2 regions of the Neobacillus pocheonensis genome follow, and region 2 is predicted to be linked to the other one. Evidence: a T-box and tRNA genes for the amino acid it is inferred to sense, from the RefSeq annotation. Region 2 holds a T-box; the other holds one or more tRNA genes.
The links. The T-box of region 2 lies ahead of leuS (leucine--tRNA ligase). A T-box ahead of a tRNA ligase gene usually reads a tRNA of that ligase, here a tRNA-Leu.
Positions count from the first base shown of each region.

Region 1: it has a tRNA-Leu gene. The T-box ahead of leuS (leucine--tRNA ligase) is inferred to sense a tRNA for this amino acid. The anticodon was not compared.

Region 1 is NZ_JBCNAD010000012.1:88-7,786, forward strand. Features, by position in the region: rRNA gene rrf (5S ribosomal RNA) at 73-189, shown strand; tRNA gene ABES02_RS06620 (tRNA-Asn) at 207-281, shown strand; tRNA gene ABES02_RS06625 (tRNA-Ser) at 289-380, shown strand; tRNA gene ABES02_RS06630 (tRNA-Glu) at 397-471, shown strand; tRNA gene ABES02_RS06635 (tRNA-Val) at 490-565, shown strand; tRNA gene ABES02_RS06640 (tRNA-Met) at 590-663, shown strand; tRNA gene ABES02_RS06645 (tRNA-Asp) at 667-743, shown strand; tRNA gene ABES02_RS06650 (tRNA-Phe) at 916-991, shown strand; tRNA gene ABES02_RS06655 (tRNA-Tyr) at 1,042-1,126, shown strand; tRNA gene ABES02_RS06660 (tRNA-Trp) at 1,132-1,205, shown strand; tRNA gene ABES02_RS06665 (tRNA-His) at 1,217-1,292, shown strand; tRNA gene ABES02_RS06670 (tRNA-Gln) at 1,333-1,407, shown strand; tRNA gene ABES02_RS06675 (tRNA-Gly) at 1,413-1,487, shown strand; tRNA gene ABES02_RS06680 (tRNA-Cys) at 1,498-1,571, shown strand; tRNA gene ABES02_RS06685 (tRNA-Leu) at 1,616-1,701, shown strand; tRNA gene ABES02_RS06690 (tRNA-Leu) at 1,729-1,809, shown strand; gene ABES02_RS06695 (lysophospholipase) at 2,022-2,945, shown strand; tRNA gene ABES02_RS06700 (tRNA-Gly) at 3,150-3,223, shown strand; gene ABES02_RS06705 (B3/B4 domain-containing protein) at 3,286-3,951, opposite strand; gene queG (tRNA epoxyqueuosine(34) reductase QueG) at 4,061-5,191, shown strand; gene ABES02_RS06715 (amidase domain-containing protein) at 5,269-6,141, shown strand; gene trmL (tRNA (uridine(34)/cytosine(34)/5-carboxymethylaminomethyluridine(34)-2'-O)-methyltransferase TrmL) at 6,213-6,686, shown strand; gene nfsA (oxygen-insensitive NADPH nitroreductase) at 6,742-7,491, shown strand.
Region 2 is NZ_JBCNAD010000006.1:54,087-61,785, forward strand. Features, by position in the region: gene ABES02_RS02490 (hypothetical protein) at 146-550, shown strand; gene ABES02_RS02495 (rhodanese-like domain-containing protein) at 922-1,227, opposite strand; gene leuS (leucine--tRNA ligase) at 1,283-3,700, opposite strand; T-box leader at 3,869-4,091, opposite strand; gene ABES02_RS02505 (MDR family MFS transporter) at 4,225-5,409, opposite strand; gene ABES02_RS02510 (ammonia-forming cytochrome c nitrite reductase subunit c552) at 5,647-7,101, opposite strand; gene ABES02_RS02515 (NapC/NirT family cytochrome c) at 7,104-7,616, opposite strand.

The sequences.
Region 1 (7,699 bases), on a different contig from region 2:
ATGAAATTTTTTAAAATTACCTCTTGAAAAATATTAAAAAGACATTATAATAAAATAGTGTCGTATAAATGGTCTGGTAATAATGGCGAGAAGGTCACACCCGTTCCCATACCGAACACGGAAGTTAAGCTTCTCAGCGCCGATGGTAGTTGGGGCATGCGCCCCTGTGAGAGTAGGACGTTGCCAGGCTGTTACACTATAATTATTCCGCAGTAGCTCAGTGGTAGAGCTATCGGCTGTTAACCGATCGGTCGTAGGTTCGAGTCCTACCTGCGGAGCCATTTATATGGAGAGCTGTCCGAGTGGCCGAAGGAGCACGATTGGAAATCGTGTAGGCGGGTAACCCTGTCTCAAGGGTTCAAATCCCTTGCTCTCCGCCATTTAAATTACTGATATGGCCCCTTGGTCAAGCGGTTAAGACACCGCCCTTTCACGGCGGTAACACGGGTTCGAATCCCGTAGGGGTCACCAAATAACTTTCATAAATTTGGAGGATTAGCTCAGCTGGGAGAGCATCTGCCTTACAAGCAGAGGGTCGGCGGTTCGATCCCGTCATCCTCCACCATAATTCATAAAATATTTTAATCGTCGCGGGGTGGAGCAGTCCGGTAGCTCGTCGGGCTCATAACCCGAAGGTCGCAGGTTCAAATCCTGTCCCCGCAATACGGTCTGGTAGTTCAGTTGGTTAGAATGCCTGCCTGTCACGCAGGAGGTCGCGGGTTCGAGTCCCGTCCAGACCGCCATTTTAAATGGAAATGGCTCAATAGAATTTATTAATATGGCTCAGTAGCTCAGTCGGTAGAGCAGATTGCTTACATCATCGATTAAGCTTCAGAGGCAATCTGCGAGAAAGAACGAGAGTTCTTTTGAGCAAAGGCCTTACCTCATATTAATTGTAGGAAATTGATTTAATATGGCTCAGTAGCTCAGTCGGTAGAGCAAAGGACTGAAAATCCTTGTGTCGGCGGTTCGATTCCGTCCTGAGCCACCATTTGATTCTATATTGCTGGCACCATAAATTGTATTGTGTATATTATATGTGGAGGGGTAGCGAAGTGGCTAAACGCGGCGGACTGTAAATCCGCTCCCTCCGGGTTCGGCGGTTCGAATCCGTCCCCCTCCACCATTTATAGGGGTATAGTTTAAAGGTAGAACGAAGGTCTCCAAAACCTTTGGTGTGGGTTCAATTCCTACTACCCCTGCCAATTATATTGTGGCGATTGTGGCGAAGTGGTTAACGCACCTGATTGTGGTTCAGGCATTCGTGGGTTCGATTCCCATCAGTCGCCCCATAATATTTTCAATAAAAATATTTCTAATTTGTTTTAACATTGGGCTATAGCCAAGCGGTAAGGCATCGCACTTTGACTGCGACATGCGTTGGTTCAAATCCAGCTAGCCCAGCCATTTTCGCGGAAGTAGTTCAGTGGTAGAACACCACCTTGCCAAGGTGGGGGTCGCGGGTTCGAATCCCGTCTTCCGCTCCAATAATTATATGGCGGCATAGCCAAGTGGTAAGGCAGAGGTCTGCAAAACCTTTACCACCGGTTCGAATCCGGTTGCCGCCTCCATAATTTTTATGTTTAGTTTAGTTTAGAACAGGTTATTATATTTAGCCGGGGTGGCGGAACTGGCAGACGCACAGGACTTAAAATCCTGCGGTAGGTGACTACCGTACCGGTTCGATTCCGGTCCTCGGCATTAGCTTTATTAAAACAATTTCATTACGCCGGTGTGGCGGAATTGGCAGACGCGCACGACTCAAAATCGTGTTCCTCTGGAGTGTCGGTTCGACCCCGACCACCGGTATCACAAAAACGTTTCTCATTTTTATGAGAAGCGTTTTTTATTTTGGATTGTATCTAAATTTCAAAAGTAATTGACAATTTTTTATCCCTCTTTTATATTCAGGTTAAGTTTATTAATGTTTAAGAGAAAACGAGACTCACACAATGTTCTTTATAATGAGCAAATGCGGGAGTTTTTTTCTATAATAAACACTCGTATAAAGGATGGGTGCCATGAAATCATTTACCTTTAAATCAGATGATGGTGTTGAAATTTTTACGAGAAAATGGGATTCAGAAAGTAAAACAAGGCCAAATGCAATTATTCAAATTGCTCATGGAATGGCCGAGCATATAGAGCGTTATGATAATTTTGCAAACGAATTAGTTTCCCATAACTTCATTGTATATGGCAATGATCATCGTGGACATGGAATAACTGCTCAATTAAATAATTGCAGCGGCTATTTTGCAGATGAGCAGGGATTTGAAAAAGTAGTACGCGATATGCATCTACTCACCACCAGAATAGAAAAAGAATATCCCGATGTCCCAATTATTTTATTTGGGCATAGTATGGGTTCATTTTTATCAAGACGGTATATTCAGTTATATGGGGATAATCTAGCTGGTGTAATATTGAGTGGGACTGGTGGTAATCCTGGAATCATGGGGAAAATCGGCCAGCTAATTGCTGCAAGGGAAATGAGAAAGAAGGGACCTCAGACACCTAGCTCACTGTTAAATAATTTGACGTTTGGAAGTTATAATAAAGGTTTCAAACCCACCCGTACAGAATTTGATTGGTTAAGTAGGGAAGACCGAGAAGTTGATAAGTATATTGAGGATCCTATGTGTGGTGGAATATTCACTTCAGGTTTCTTTAATGATTTACTTACAGGAATTGAATCCATTAATAAACCAGAAAACCTTAAGATGATTCCTACTAAATTACCAATCTTCTTAATTTCTGGCAGGGAAGATCCTGTTGGAAGTAATGCCAAAGGTGTTTTGAAAACATTTAAGGCATATCAACAGGCAGGAATTGAAGATGTAACTTATCAGTTGTATGAAGGTGCTCGTCATGAGATATTGAATGAAACGAATAAAGAAGATGTTTATGCTGATATTATCAATTGGATTGGGAGACATGTTTGAGTACAGCACCGGGCACTCTGAGCCATTGATAGTGCCCGGAGGATTACTTTTTAGTAAGTCCTGGGCACTATGAACGCATGTTGTTTCCCATAAATTATGTTTTTCTATTTTATTCGACAAAAACTGCAGATATCACTTGACTTTATGAAGAATTGGGTTTAATATTATAAAAGTCAACACGATATTTAAATCTTGTATATAAATGCGGGTGTAGTTTAGTGGTAAAACCTCAGCCTTCCAAGCTGATGTTGTGAGTTCGATTCTCATCACCCGCTCCATACATATTAACTAACGCAGTGTACCGTTTCAATGGAGAACGATGCATTGCGTTTTTTTATTATCAACCCAAAACTCGAAACGTACCTTCTCCGCCGTGTATTTGAATAAACATATTCATTAACGATTCCGTCAGTCTATTAGCATTTTCCAAATCTGTTGATGGTCTCAAATAAATAATTTGAAGAGCATTTTTGGTATCTAAGGTTACTGGTGTTCTTACAGAATCAACGAAAGGACTCCCAAACGGTCCAATCAAATCAGATGCTATTATAAGCCGGTCCAATGAATTAGAGCGACCATTTAATCCAATGTACTCCTGGCCCTCCACACCTACCCGAACCTCCACAGGTCCTTCCAAACAATCCAGATCGTAAATACCGATAGGAACTTGATATTGTAACGAGAAAAAATTATTAATATCAATTGCACTTTGAACAGATGAAAGATAATTTTGCTTTTGAATCCTCTTGAAAAGAGCCTCCGCAGAAGGACGGTACCGATTTGGATCCTTGCCAAGCTTTTTAAAAATAGAACGCCATTCTTTAATGCCGGGAAAATCCGTTACCGTTTTATCCTCTAATTCAAAAAATATAGACTCCTGAAACATCTGGAGTCGTCCCTTAAGCATTTGTGGTGAATCACCAACCGTAATCCCCTTATATTCGATAACGCCTAATTTAAAATTAGGAATCTCCATGAAAAGGTCTGATGAAACTTGAATTTCCAACATTCCCACCTCCAAAAATCATTGAAAATAGTTTATCATAAAGTGATGTCCTAACAATAATTAAACGACCTCTAAAATAGATCAATATTCGGGAAGGGTGGGGAAAAAAGTGGAGATTAACAAATTGAAAGAGGAACTTATTGCTTACAGTAAAGAAATCGGTATTGATAAAATCGGTTTTACTAGCGCTGACCCATTCACTGAGTTGAAAAATCGACTAACAAAACAACAAGAACTTGGATACCAATCTGGTTTTGAAGAGCCTGATATTGAGAAACGAGTTAATCCATCTAATCTTCTGGAAGAACCTAGATCCATTATTTCGATTGCCCTCGCATATCCTTCCAAAATGAATGAACGGGTTGAAAGTAAAAAGGGAGAAAGAAGAGGGATTTTTAGCAGGGCTTCATGGGGCCTGGATTATCATCATATTCTCAAAGACAGGCTCCAAAAGCTGGAAGAGTTTATTTTATCAAAGGTACCGGAAGCTCGTTTAAAATCAATGGTCGATACAGGCGAGCTCTCAGATCGTGCGGTTGCAGAAAGAGCAGGAATTGGCTGGAGCGGGAAAAACTGCGCCATTATCACCCCTGAATTTGGCTCCTATGTTTATTTAGGTGAAATGATTACCAGCATCCCATTTGTGCCAGATACACCAATAGAAGATCAATGTGGGACCTGCACAAAATGTTTGGAAGCCTGCCCAACAGGTGCATTGATCCAGGGAGGGCAAATTAATGCACAACGTTGTATTTCATTTTTAACGCAAACAAAAGGAATTATTCCAGATGAGTTTAGAGAAAAGATTGGAAATCGCATTTATGGCTGTGACTCCTGCCAAACAGCTTGTCCTCATAATAAGGGAAAAAACTTTCATTTTCATAAAGAAATGGAGCCAGACCTTGAGATTGCAAAACCATTATTAAGACCGATATTAAAATTAAGTAACCGTGAATTTAAAAATCAGTTTGGTTCTGTAGCAGGATCGTGGAGAGGGAAAAAGCCAATTCAACGGAATGCCATTATCGCTCTTGCCCATTTTAAGGATGAAACGGCAGTCCCCGATTTAATTACCATTTTAGAAAATGAACCAAGCGCTGCAATAAAAGGGACGACAGCCTGGGCACTTGGTAAAATTGGCGGTGAAACCGCAAATGCAGCATTGAAAAAGGCAAAAGAGCAGGAAACCGACATAGAAGTGCAAATTGAGATTGAAAAAGGATTAAGCTTTAAAAATTGATCTATCGGAGCGGCCAAAGGGTTTCGCTCTTTTTTTTCATCTTCTTTCATATGTATGAAAGGAAAGGGGTGAAGAAAATGCGTGAAATTCTTCAGGAACTATTTGAAAAAAGGGCACAGCAATTTGTTGCGAACCATAGAAGTCCTAAGGATTATTTTTCAAAAGCAGAGAGGAAACTAGAATCATTAGCAAAAAGGTCTGCAGAAATCGTGAAAGTGAAGGCAGCTGGAAGGATTATCGAAAAAACGAATGAAGAGGAATTCCAATCTATAAGATACAATGCACATTATCAATATTTAATTAAACAAAAAGGCAATCTTTACATGGAGGAAGAAGTTGAAGAAAGATTAGCCAAATTTTATAAGGAAACATTAATAATGGATGGGGAGATAAAGCCTGTAGAAAATGGATCCCTACATGTGGGGGATTCTCAGCCTTTCATTGCTGATAACCATGACCGCTTAAGTTTTCAATATAACCGCTTAAAAGCAATTCAATATGCTGAACGCTGGTGGAATAGCTATAATCCTGCCTATAAAAAGTTTGAAAATGATTGTACGAATTTTATCTCCCAATGTCTCCATGTAGGCGGAGCGCCTATGAGAGGCTACCCGAGCCGTGGTGCTGGATGGTGGATGCAAAATCATAACTGGAGTTTTAGTTGGGCCATTGCTAACTCATTAAGATTGTATTTATCTAACTCAACAATCGGTTTAAGGGCAAAGCAAGTTAGTAGTCCTGACCAATTGGTATTAGGAGATGTAATTTGCTATGATTTTGAAGGGGATGGCAGGTTCAACCACAATACGATTATCACGGCTAAGGATGCAAATGGAATGCCGTTAGTTAATGCACACACGTACAATAGCCGAATGAGATATTGGGCATATGAGGATTCTTCAGCCTATACACCGAATATTAAATATAAGTTTTACCATATCCTCGATTGAGGCACTAATGTTGAAAGCAGTCAACATAGTGGTATAATTTTTTATAGAGTTATTTATCTGAGGTGAAATTCGTGTCCATACATGTAGTACTATATCAACCACAAATCCCATCTAATACAGGAAATATTGCCAGAACTTGTGCAGGAACCGATACCAATTTACATTTGATTCGGCCACTCGGCTTTTCAACAGATGATAAGATGTTAAAAAGAGCGGGCTTGGATTATTGGGAGCATGTAAATATTGTATATTATGATTCATTAGAGGAGTTTTACGAAAAAAATGCTGGCGGGGAATTTTTCTACCTAACAAAATTTGGACAAAAGCCGCATAGTAGTTTTGATTACAGCAATCCAGAGAAAGATTATTATTTTATCTTTGGGCGTGAAACGACGGGTCTTCCAAAGGACGTTATTGAAAAAAATAAAGAGGTTAGTTTAAGGATTCCAATGAATGAAAACATTCGCTCACTAAACCTCTCCAATACAGCAGCAATACTAATTTATGAAGCACTGCGCCAGCAAGACTATGCCCATTTAAAGTAAACAAAGGAGGCCTATTATTAGGGACCTCCTTTCGTTTATAGAAAGGAACAAAGATATGAACAACGTTATTGAAACCATTCTTAATCATCGCTCACTCCGGCACTTTGAGGACAAGCCTTTAACTAACGAGCAAATCAGGACAATTGTATCGTGTGCCCAATCAGCATCAACCTCAAGCTTTATTCAAGCTTACTCAATCATTGGTGTAAAGGATAAGGAGAAGAAAAGAAAGTTAGCTGAACTAGCAGGCAACCAAGAATATGTAGAGAAAAACGGACATTTTTTTGTTTTTTGTGCAGACCTGTTTCGCCATACCCTTATTGGAGAAAAAGAACAAAAAGATGTGAGCCTATCGATTGAAAGTACGGAGAAATTTATGGTTTCTCTCATCGATGCTTCGCTAGCAGCACAAAATGCCGCTATTGCTGCGGAATCTCTGGGACTAGGAATTTGTTACATAGGTGGTATTCGCAATCAGCTGGAAGAGGTTCAAAAGGTATTAAAAACACCAGAGCGTGTAATTCCTTTGTTTGGACTAGCTGTTGGATATCCCACAAAACAGACAGACCGAAAACCAAGGCTTCCGTTTGAACATATTTACCATGAGGACGAATATGAACAAGATCCAGAAATTTATGACCGTCAGCTTGAAGAATATGATGATCTGATTTCTAACTACTATAATCAAAGAACAGGCGGAAAAAGAAGAGACCGCTGGACAGAGCAGATGGGCAAAATGCTTGAAAAACAAAATAGAATGTATATGAAGGAGTTTATTCAAAAGAATAAATTGGACTTACGATGAAAAAAGGGCTGCTAGAAAAATTAGCAGCCCTTTTGTATGGAAGGATTAATTTATTTTGTTCCTGGTTTGTCATTATATCCTGCAGTGAAGATTGCTGCTAAAAATACAACAAAAACTAAAATTACGATGAAAGTGTTCATGTTATGTATTGCCCCCTTCGTCATACATTTTATCATTTTTAATTCATATAGCTTTATTATAGCCTAAC
Region 2 (7,699 bases):
GTACTCTCCCTTTCTTTTTTCTACCATTATCGCCATTTTTCTGAATTTTTAAAATAAATCTCTTGAAAAAGTTAAGTTTATTTTAAGTTTGAGCTTGTAAATTACTTTTAAGAAAGATGATTTTAGTATGAAAGGAGCATTAATTATGGATAAAAAACAAAAAATCTCTTGGGGAGTCAGCTTTGGCAGCTTGGCATTAGTTGCTGGAATGGTTTCTTATCTAGGTTTATCCAATGGAAATACATCGAATAACCAAGTAACATTCAATCGCGGACAAACTTCAAATAATAATACTAATCAGCAGGCACAGGATAATTTTAATAACGGGAACATGCAGGGACCTGATCAAGGCTTTGATAATTCTAGCGGCAATGATGGTTCATGGGGAGGAGATAGTCAGTTCAATCAAAACGATCAAGGCTCTGTTGATAATGGCAGTAGTAATAATGATCAATTCAGCAATAGCAATGGGCAGGATCAATTCTCAAATAGCGGCGGCCATGGATTTGGACATCATGGAGGATTTGATACAACAACAGGTGGAACCTGATGTACAATGGGATAAGTTCAACTGTGAAAGCTGGGAATCTGACCCATTGAAACGGTCTATGGGACAATTTCAACTAGTAAAACAAAAAACTGTCTCATAGAAGCAGTCTATAGGACAAATTCAACTAGTAAAACCGAAAAACTGTCTCATAGAAACCCTCTATGGGACAATTTCAACTAGTAAAACCGAAAAACTGTCTCATAGAAACCCTCTATGAGACAATTTCAACTAGATAAACAAAAAACTGTCTCATAGAAACCCTCTATGAGACAATTTCAACTAGATAAACAAAAAACTGTCCCATAGAAGCATCTATGGGACCAAACTCCGCAAGAAGAAATTTGATTTTACAATTGATGGTGACTTTTTGGTTATTTTGTTTCACCCGTCCAGTTTAGCATTCCGCCAACCATGTTGCGGACTTTATAGCCCTGATCCTGCAGGTAATGGCAAACATTTCCGCTGCGGCCGCTTGAACGGCAGATAAAGATATATTCTTTATCTTTGTCAAAATAATCGAGGTTAGCTGGAATGTCACCCATGCGAATATGTTTTGCCCCTGGAATCATCCCTCCAGCAACTTCTTCATCTTCCCTAACATCTACTAGCTCAAGTTTTTCCCCCGCCTCGAGCTTCTTTTGCAGTTCTTCTGGTGTAATTGTTTGAATTTCTTCCATCCCACTCATCCTTTCGGAAAAACGTCCTCCTACTAGAGGAGGATGTTCTATTTTGTTAGTTTGCTACAATATTAACTAGTTTACCCGGAACGGTAATCACTTTGCGCACGGTTTTGCCTTCGATTTGTTCCTTGACGCGGTCATCTTCCATCGCGATTCCTTCTAATGCCTCTTTGCTGGCATCAGTTGGTACCATAAGCTTCGTTTTTACCTTACCGTTTACTTGGATAACAATTTCGACTTCCTCATCCACAAGCTTTGCTTCATCATATGCAGGCCATGCTTCGTAAGAAATCGTCTCACTATGTCCAAGCTTTTCCCAAAGCTCTTCAGCGATATGCGGACTAACAGGTGCAAGCATTTTAACAAATCCGTCAACGTAATGCTTAGGTAATACTGTTGCTTTATAAGCTTCGTTAATGAATACCATCATTTGAGAAATAGCGGTATTGAATCTCAAGCCTTCATAATCCTCGGTAACCTTTTTCACCGTTTGGTGGTAGACCTTATCTAGATTTGGATCTTCATCATTTGGCTGGATTTTCGGACTTAATTCGCCGTTTTCCTCAACAAACAATCTCCAAATTCGATCAAGGAAGCGGCGTGAACCATCCAGACCATTTGTCGACCAAGCAATCGATGCATCAAGCGGTCCCATAAACATTTCATACAGGCGTAGCGTATCAGCTCCATGGCTGTCAATAATATCATCAGGATTTACTACATTCCCTTTTGACTTACTCATCTTTTCATTGCCTTCGCCTAAAATCATTCCTTGGTTGAACAGCTTTTGGAATGGTTCTTTTGTCGGTACCACACCGATATCATATAAGAATTTATGCCAGAAGCGTGCATATAGCAAATGAAGCACCGCATGCTCAGCACCACCAATATAAATATCGACTGGCAGCCAATGATTTAATTTTTCTTGTGATGCAAGTGCCTGATCATTTTTTGGATCAATATAGCGTAAATAATACCAGCAACTGCCTGCCCATTGCGGCATGGTATTCGTTTCACGGCGGCCTTTTTTGCCTGTTTTTGGATCGACAACATTTACCCAATCGGATATATTGGCAAGTGGTGATTCACCTGTGCCAGATGGTTTGATATCCTTCGTTTTTGGTAAGGTTAATGGAAGCTGGTCTTCCGGTACAGCCGAGCTTGTGCCATCTTCCCAATGGATGATTGGAATCGGCTCGCCCCAGTAACGCTGACGGCTAAATAACCAATCACGTAAACGGAAGGTTACCTTTTTGGTACCGATGCCTTTTTCCTCTAACCAAGAAATCATTTTTGAAATCGCTTCTTCTTTATTTAAACCATTTAAGAAATCGGAATTAATATGTTCGCCATCACCGGTATAGGCTTCTTTTTCGATATCTCCGCCAGCAACAACAGCTTTAATTGGCAGACCGAATTCTGAGGCAAATTCATAGTCGCGCTCATCGTGAGCCGGGACAGCCATAATGGCACCTGTTCCATAGCTGACAAGGACATAATCAGCAATCCAGATAGGCATTTTTTCCCCATTTGCCGGATTGATAGCATACGCACCAGTAAACACACCTGTTTTTTCTTTAGCAAGGTCGGTACGCTCTAAATCGCTTTTCATTTTAACCTTATCTAAATAAGCATCAACGGCCGCGCGCTGCTCCACAGTTGTAATGGTATCAACAAATGCATGCTCTGGAGCCAATACTGCGTAGGTGGCACCGAATAATGTATCCGGGCGAGTTGTGAACACTGTGAAGGTTTCGTCATGACCATCAATGGCAAAAGTTACTTCGGCTCCTTCTGAACGGCCAATCCAATTGCGCTGCATTTCTTTTAAGCTTTCTGGCCAATCAAGCTCTTCTAAATCTTCAAGCAACCGATCGCCGTATGCAGTAATTTTTAGCATCCATTGCTTCATTGGGCGGCGTTCAACTGGATGTCCCCCGCGTTCGCTCTTACCATCGATAACCTCTTCATTTGCAAGTACGGTTCCAAGTGCTGGGCACCAGTTCACGGCTACTTCATCGATATAGGCGAGGCCTTTTTCCCAAAGCTTTAAGAAAATCCATTGCGTCCACTTATAGTATTCAGGATCGGTTGTATTTACTTCACGGTCCCAATCGTATGAGAAACCTAATGCTTTGATTTGTCTGCGGAAGGTATTGATATTCTTCTCGGTGAATTCTGCCGGGTCGTTACCAGTATCTAAAGCATATTGTTCTGCCGGTAGTCCGAATGCGTCCCATCCCATTGGATGAAGAACGTTATATCCCTGCATCCGCTTCATGCGTGAAAGGATATCGGTTGCTGTGTAGCCCTCAGGGTGTCCTACATGGAGCCCGGCCCCTGATGGATATGGAAACATATCTAAAGCGTAGAATTTTCGTTTATCATATTCTTCGCTTGTTTTAAATGTTTTTTCTTCTTCCCATTTCTTTTGCCACTTTTTTTCGATTTGTTGATGATCGAAACTCATACTCTGTTCCTCCTTAAAATAAAAGCGGAAGCGCCTTAACCAGCCCCGACAAGCATAAGTCGAGCCGGCGGAAAGGTTGCTTTTTAACCTTTTCGACGGATTGGCTTAGACCAAAGAGGGGCTAGGCGCTGTAGCTAGATAAAAAAAATAAAAAAACCTCTCATCCCAAAAAGGGACGAGAGGATTGTGTATGTATCTTCCCGCGGTACCACCCACATTAGTGTTATAAAACACTCGCTTCATTCTCCTTAACGCGGTAAACGGCAAACATTACTTTAAATTCATGCTTGCAACTCATAGGCGAGTTCATGATGTATCCGGTTGACTTTCACCAGCCGTCAACTCTCTAGTTCGGATATGGATCATTACTACTCCTAGTCACTGTTTTTTCAATATAAAGTATTACGGTTATTGTATTAAATTTCCCAACAATATGCAAGTAACCCAGCTGCCTATTTTCATGATTGACAATTACATGTTGCTTTAAACCTAAGTTTCACCCTCCACCCCACGTGGACAAAACACTAAATTTGTCCACGGACGGTGCCTGTCACCCTTATGCTACGATCGTATAGAAGTGTTGTTACGATGGAAATTAAGAATAAAGCAATTAATACGGTAAATAATGCAGACATACTATATAAATCTACTAGCATTCCTCCCAAGAGAGGTCCAATCATTCTTCCTCCGGTTGCGGTGCTGTTGACGATTCCTTGGTAAAAGCCCTCTCGGCCCTTCGGTGCTAGACTGAATGCGACTGTCGGAACAGCAGGCCAGATGAACATTTCACCAATTGTTAAGATAATCATCGCAACGAGAAACCCTGGAAAGGCGCTGGCATTGCCTGCAACAATAAATGACACAATGAAAATGCCAATACCAATAAGGATTTGCAGCTTTAATGAAGAAGAGAGATATTTCAGTACTCCATTTAAAAGCGGCTGGCCTAGTACGATAATTGCTCCATTAATGGTCCATAAAAAGCTATATTGTGTGAGCGAAATGTTGATTTCCTGCGTATATGAGGCGATCGTCGTCGTCCACTGGACATACGCTACCCAGCAAAGTAAATAGCCTAAACATAGAATTAGTAATGCTTGTAGGTTGGCTTTTACTTTAACACCCTTTGCTGATTCTCCGTTATTTTCCTGCTTTGTCGAATCAATTAATATTCCTTTATAGCCGAAAACGGCAATAAGCATGAAGATGACATACATGATCATATTGGCAAGGAAGATCAGTTGAAACGAGTAATCTGCCACCAATCCTCCAAGTGCAGCTCCCACTGCTACACCCAGGTTTTGTGCGACATAAAGAGCATTAAATGCCTTTCTCCCGCCTTCCTTCCAAACCGATCCTGCCATTGCATACATCGATGGAAAAATGATTCCTGTTCCAATGCCAACTATCGTAAGAAAAATAACATACTCTGGCCAACCATGCCAGAAGGTTAATCCGATAAGGGCTGTGAGTGAAATGGAGATACCTAGAAGAACAGATTTATAGCCGCCGATTTTATCAAATAAATGACCGCCGTATAAATTTCCGATTACGTTTGCTCCTGCATTTAGCATCAGAACAATGCCTGCAACCGATAAAGATTTTCCTAAATGATCGTGAATATAGATAGTGTTTAAAGGCCATAAAAAAGAAGAGCCGATTACATTCACTGCCATCCCGATAATTAAGAGCCATAAGGCACGTGGCATGAAAAACGCTCCTTTGTAATAAAATATTTCGACACCCTAGGTAATTTTAGATGTTTTCCTGACTGAGTGCAATCTTTTTCTCCGTTGACACCTTGCCAATATTTTGACAAAATAATACAAGAAAACACTGTCTCTACAAAAGAAACAGTGTTTTCGAAACTCATTTTATTCTCAGGCTCTTTCCCAAACTTCTTATTCCTTCTTGGCGGGACGAATAAGAACATCAATGGAAAGGGTCTATTTTTTTACTGGTGTTGCCGGTACTACTGGAGCCTGCGCTGGGAAATAGGCATTTACAGCCTTGTCCTTTTTCTTTTCATTCACTTTTTCATCTAAGACTGCTTTTTTCACTTTATCAATTTCCTTATCAAGCTCTTCCATATTGACGCCTTTTTTCACTAACTCTTCTGTTGCTAGGCGGATGGCTTTGTTGGATTGCTCAATGGAAATCCTTAGCGAATCCATCGATCCTTGTGGGTTGTGGAAGCCTGCAGAGTTTTCTGCGGCAACGATATCCCAATACCATTGGCCCTGACGTACATATTCCTGTACTTGCTTAATTTTATCTTTACTTACACCAGACGTAATCATTTTGTTTACATAGTAGTGTGAAGTCGTTGATACGTTTTGTGCATCATGTAACGCACTTACGTTTGCTTCTTGAATTTCTAGGACACGATCTTTTAGTTTATCTAAATCGCGGTCACCATGGCACTGTCCGCAAGAAGTTTGCATGGTCTTAAGAGGTGAAGTCCACCAGTGTGAGGTGATTTTTCTTTTTCCATCGACACGCTCATATGGCATATGACAATCGGCGCAAGAAACGTCCGCTTTACCATGCGTACCTGACATATGGGTTTCATATTCTGGGTGCTGCGATTTTAGCATTGGTGTTCCGGAAATATTGCTAATCCAGTCTTTTTCAAAACCATTTTGTTTGGCAATCGTATTGTAGTATTCATACATATCTTCTGGCTTGAAGCCTTTTGTCCAAGGGAATGTAACTTCGCTGTTTTTAGCAGAAAAATAATACTCAACATGGCACTGACCGCAAACATAGCTGCGCATTTCATTCTTCGTTGGATTGGAAACGTCCACACCTTGTGCTTTTAGTGCTTTAAAGAAGCTTGGCCGTGTTACCCGTAAATCCATTGTTTTCGGATCATGGCAGTCAGAACAGCCAATTGGCGAATGGCCCATGGCTTCCCCTTTTGGCCAAATTTCTTTGTTAAAATTTGCTCCCCAATAGTGGTCACCCATTTCTTCAATCATTTTTGGCACGGCGGTAGATTTACATGTGTAACAAGAACCCACAGATTTATCGGTAATCCGTTTAATACTGCGAATATCTTCGAGCGCATAAGTATGGCCGCGTTCTTCATTGTACTCCGTCGCAAACCCATAGCCGTTGAAAAGGATTGGCAACAGCGGCTCTTTATCTGCTCCATATTTGCTGACTTTTAAAGAACCTCCATAGGTAGTGTCTTCCATTTTTTCATTTTTCTTATAGCTGTTATACTGAAGCGGGAATAATTTTTTAAACGCTTCATTGCTAATTTCGTCATCAGATAGGCCTGTTGTCTTTTGACCTGCTGCAGCGGCTGTTTTCTCACTGGAATCATGTCCACATCCGGTAATAATCAAAACCAATGCCAGCAGGAGAAGATATGCCCCATATCTTAACCTTCCCATTTTTAAAATCCTCCCTTTTTCTCTAATAACTCTCCTGATTTAGGTGGCTCTTTATAATGATCGTCTTTAAAGCCTTTCCCATGCGGTACAGTTTTGTGGCAGGATACACAACTATCCTTTGCATCATGTGAGACATTGGTAATTGTACTTTTGTGGCAGGAGATACAGTTTTCGTTAATGACTTTCGTTGTGCGGTCAGTTGCATGGATAACATCAGGTATATCCTTTGTTCCTAATGAGTTGTAGTACACATGTGTCATCCCTGCTCTTCCTTTGAAAAATAGCTTTTTCGCTATATTCTCGTGAGGAAGATGGCAGTCATTACAGGACAATTTCGCGTGAGTCGAGTCCATAAACGAAGTATAGACCGATTGCATCGTGTGGCAGTTTTGACAAAAGCCCGGTGAATCTGTGTAGGCCATTGTTTTGACGGTTGCCAGCGATAAAAATACTCCTCCCAACAAAGCCAGGACAATCAAAAGCTTTTTGTCCATTTTGATCAGTTTCTTAAACATCTCTTCACCTCCCATAAAATCTTTCTCTCTCTTTTTTTATAGTTAAAGTACATTTGTACCTTAATCCCTATGTGACATCACTT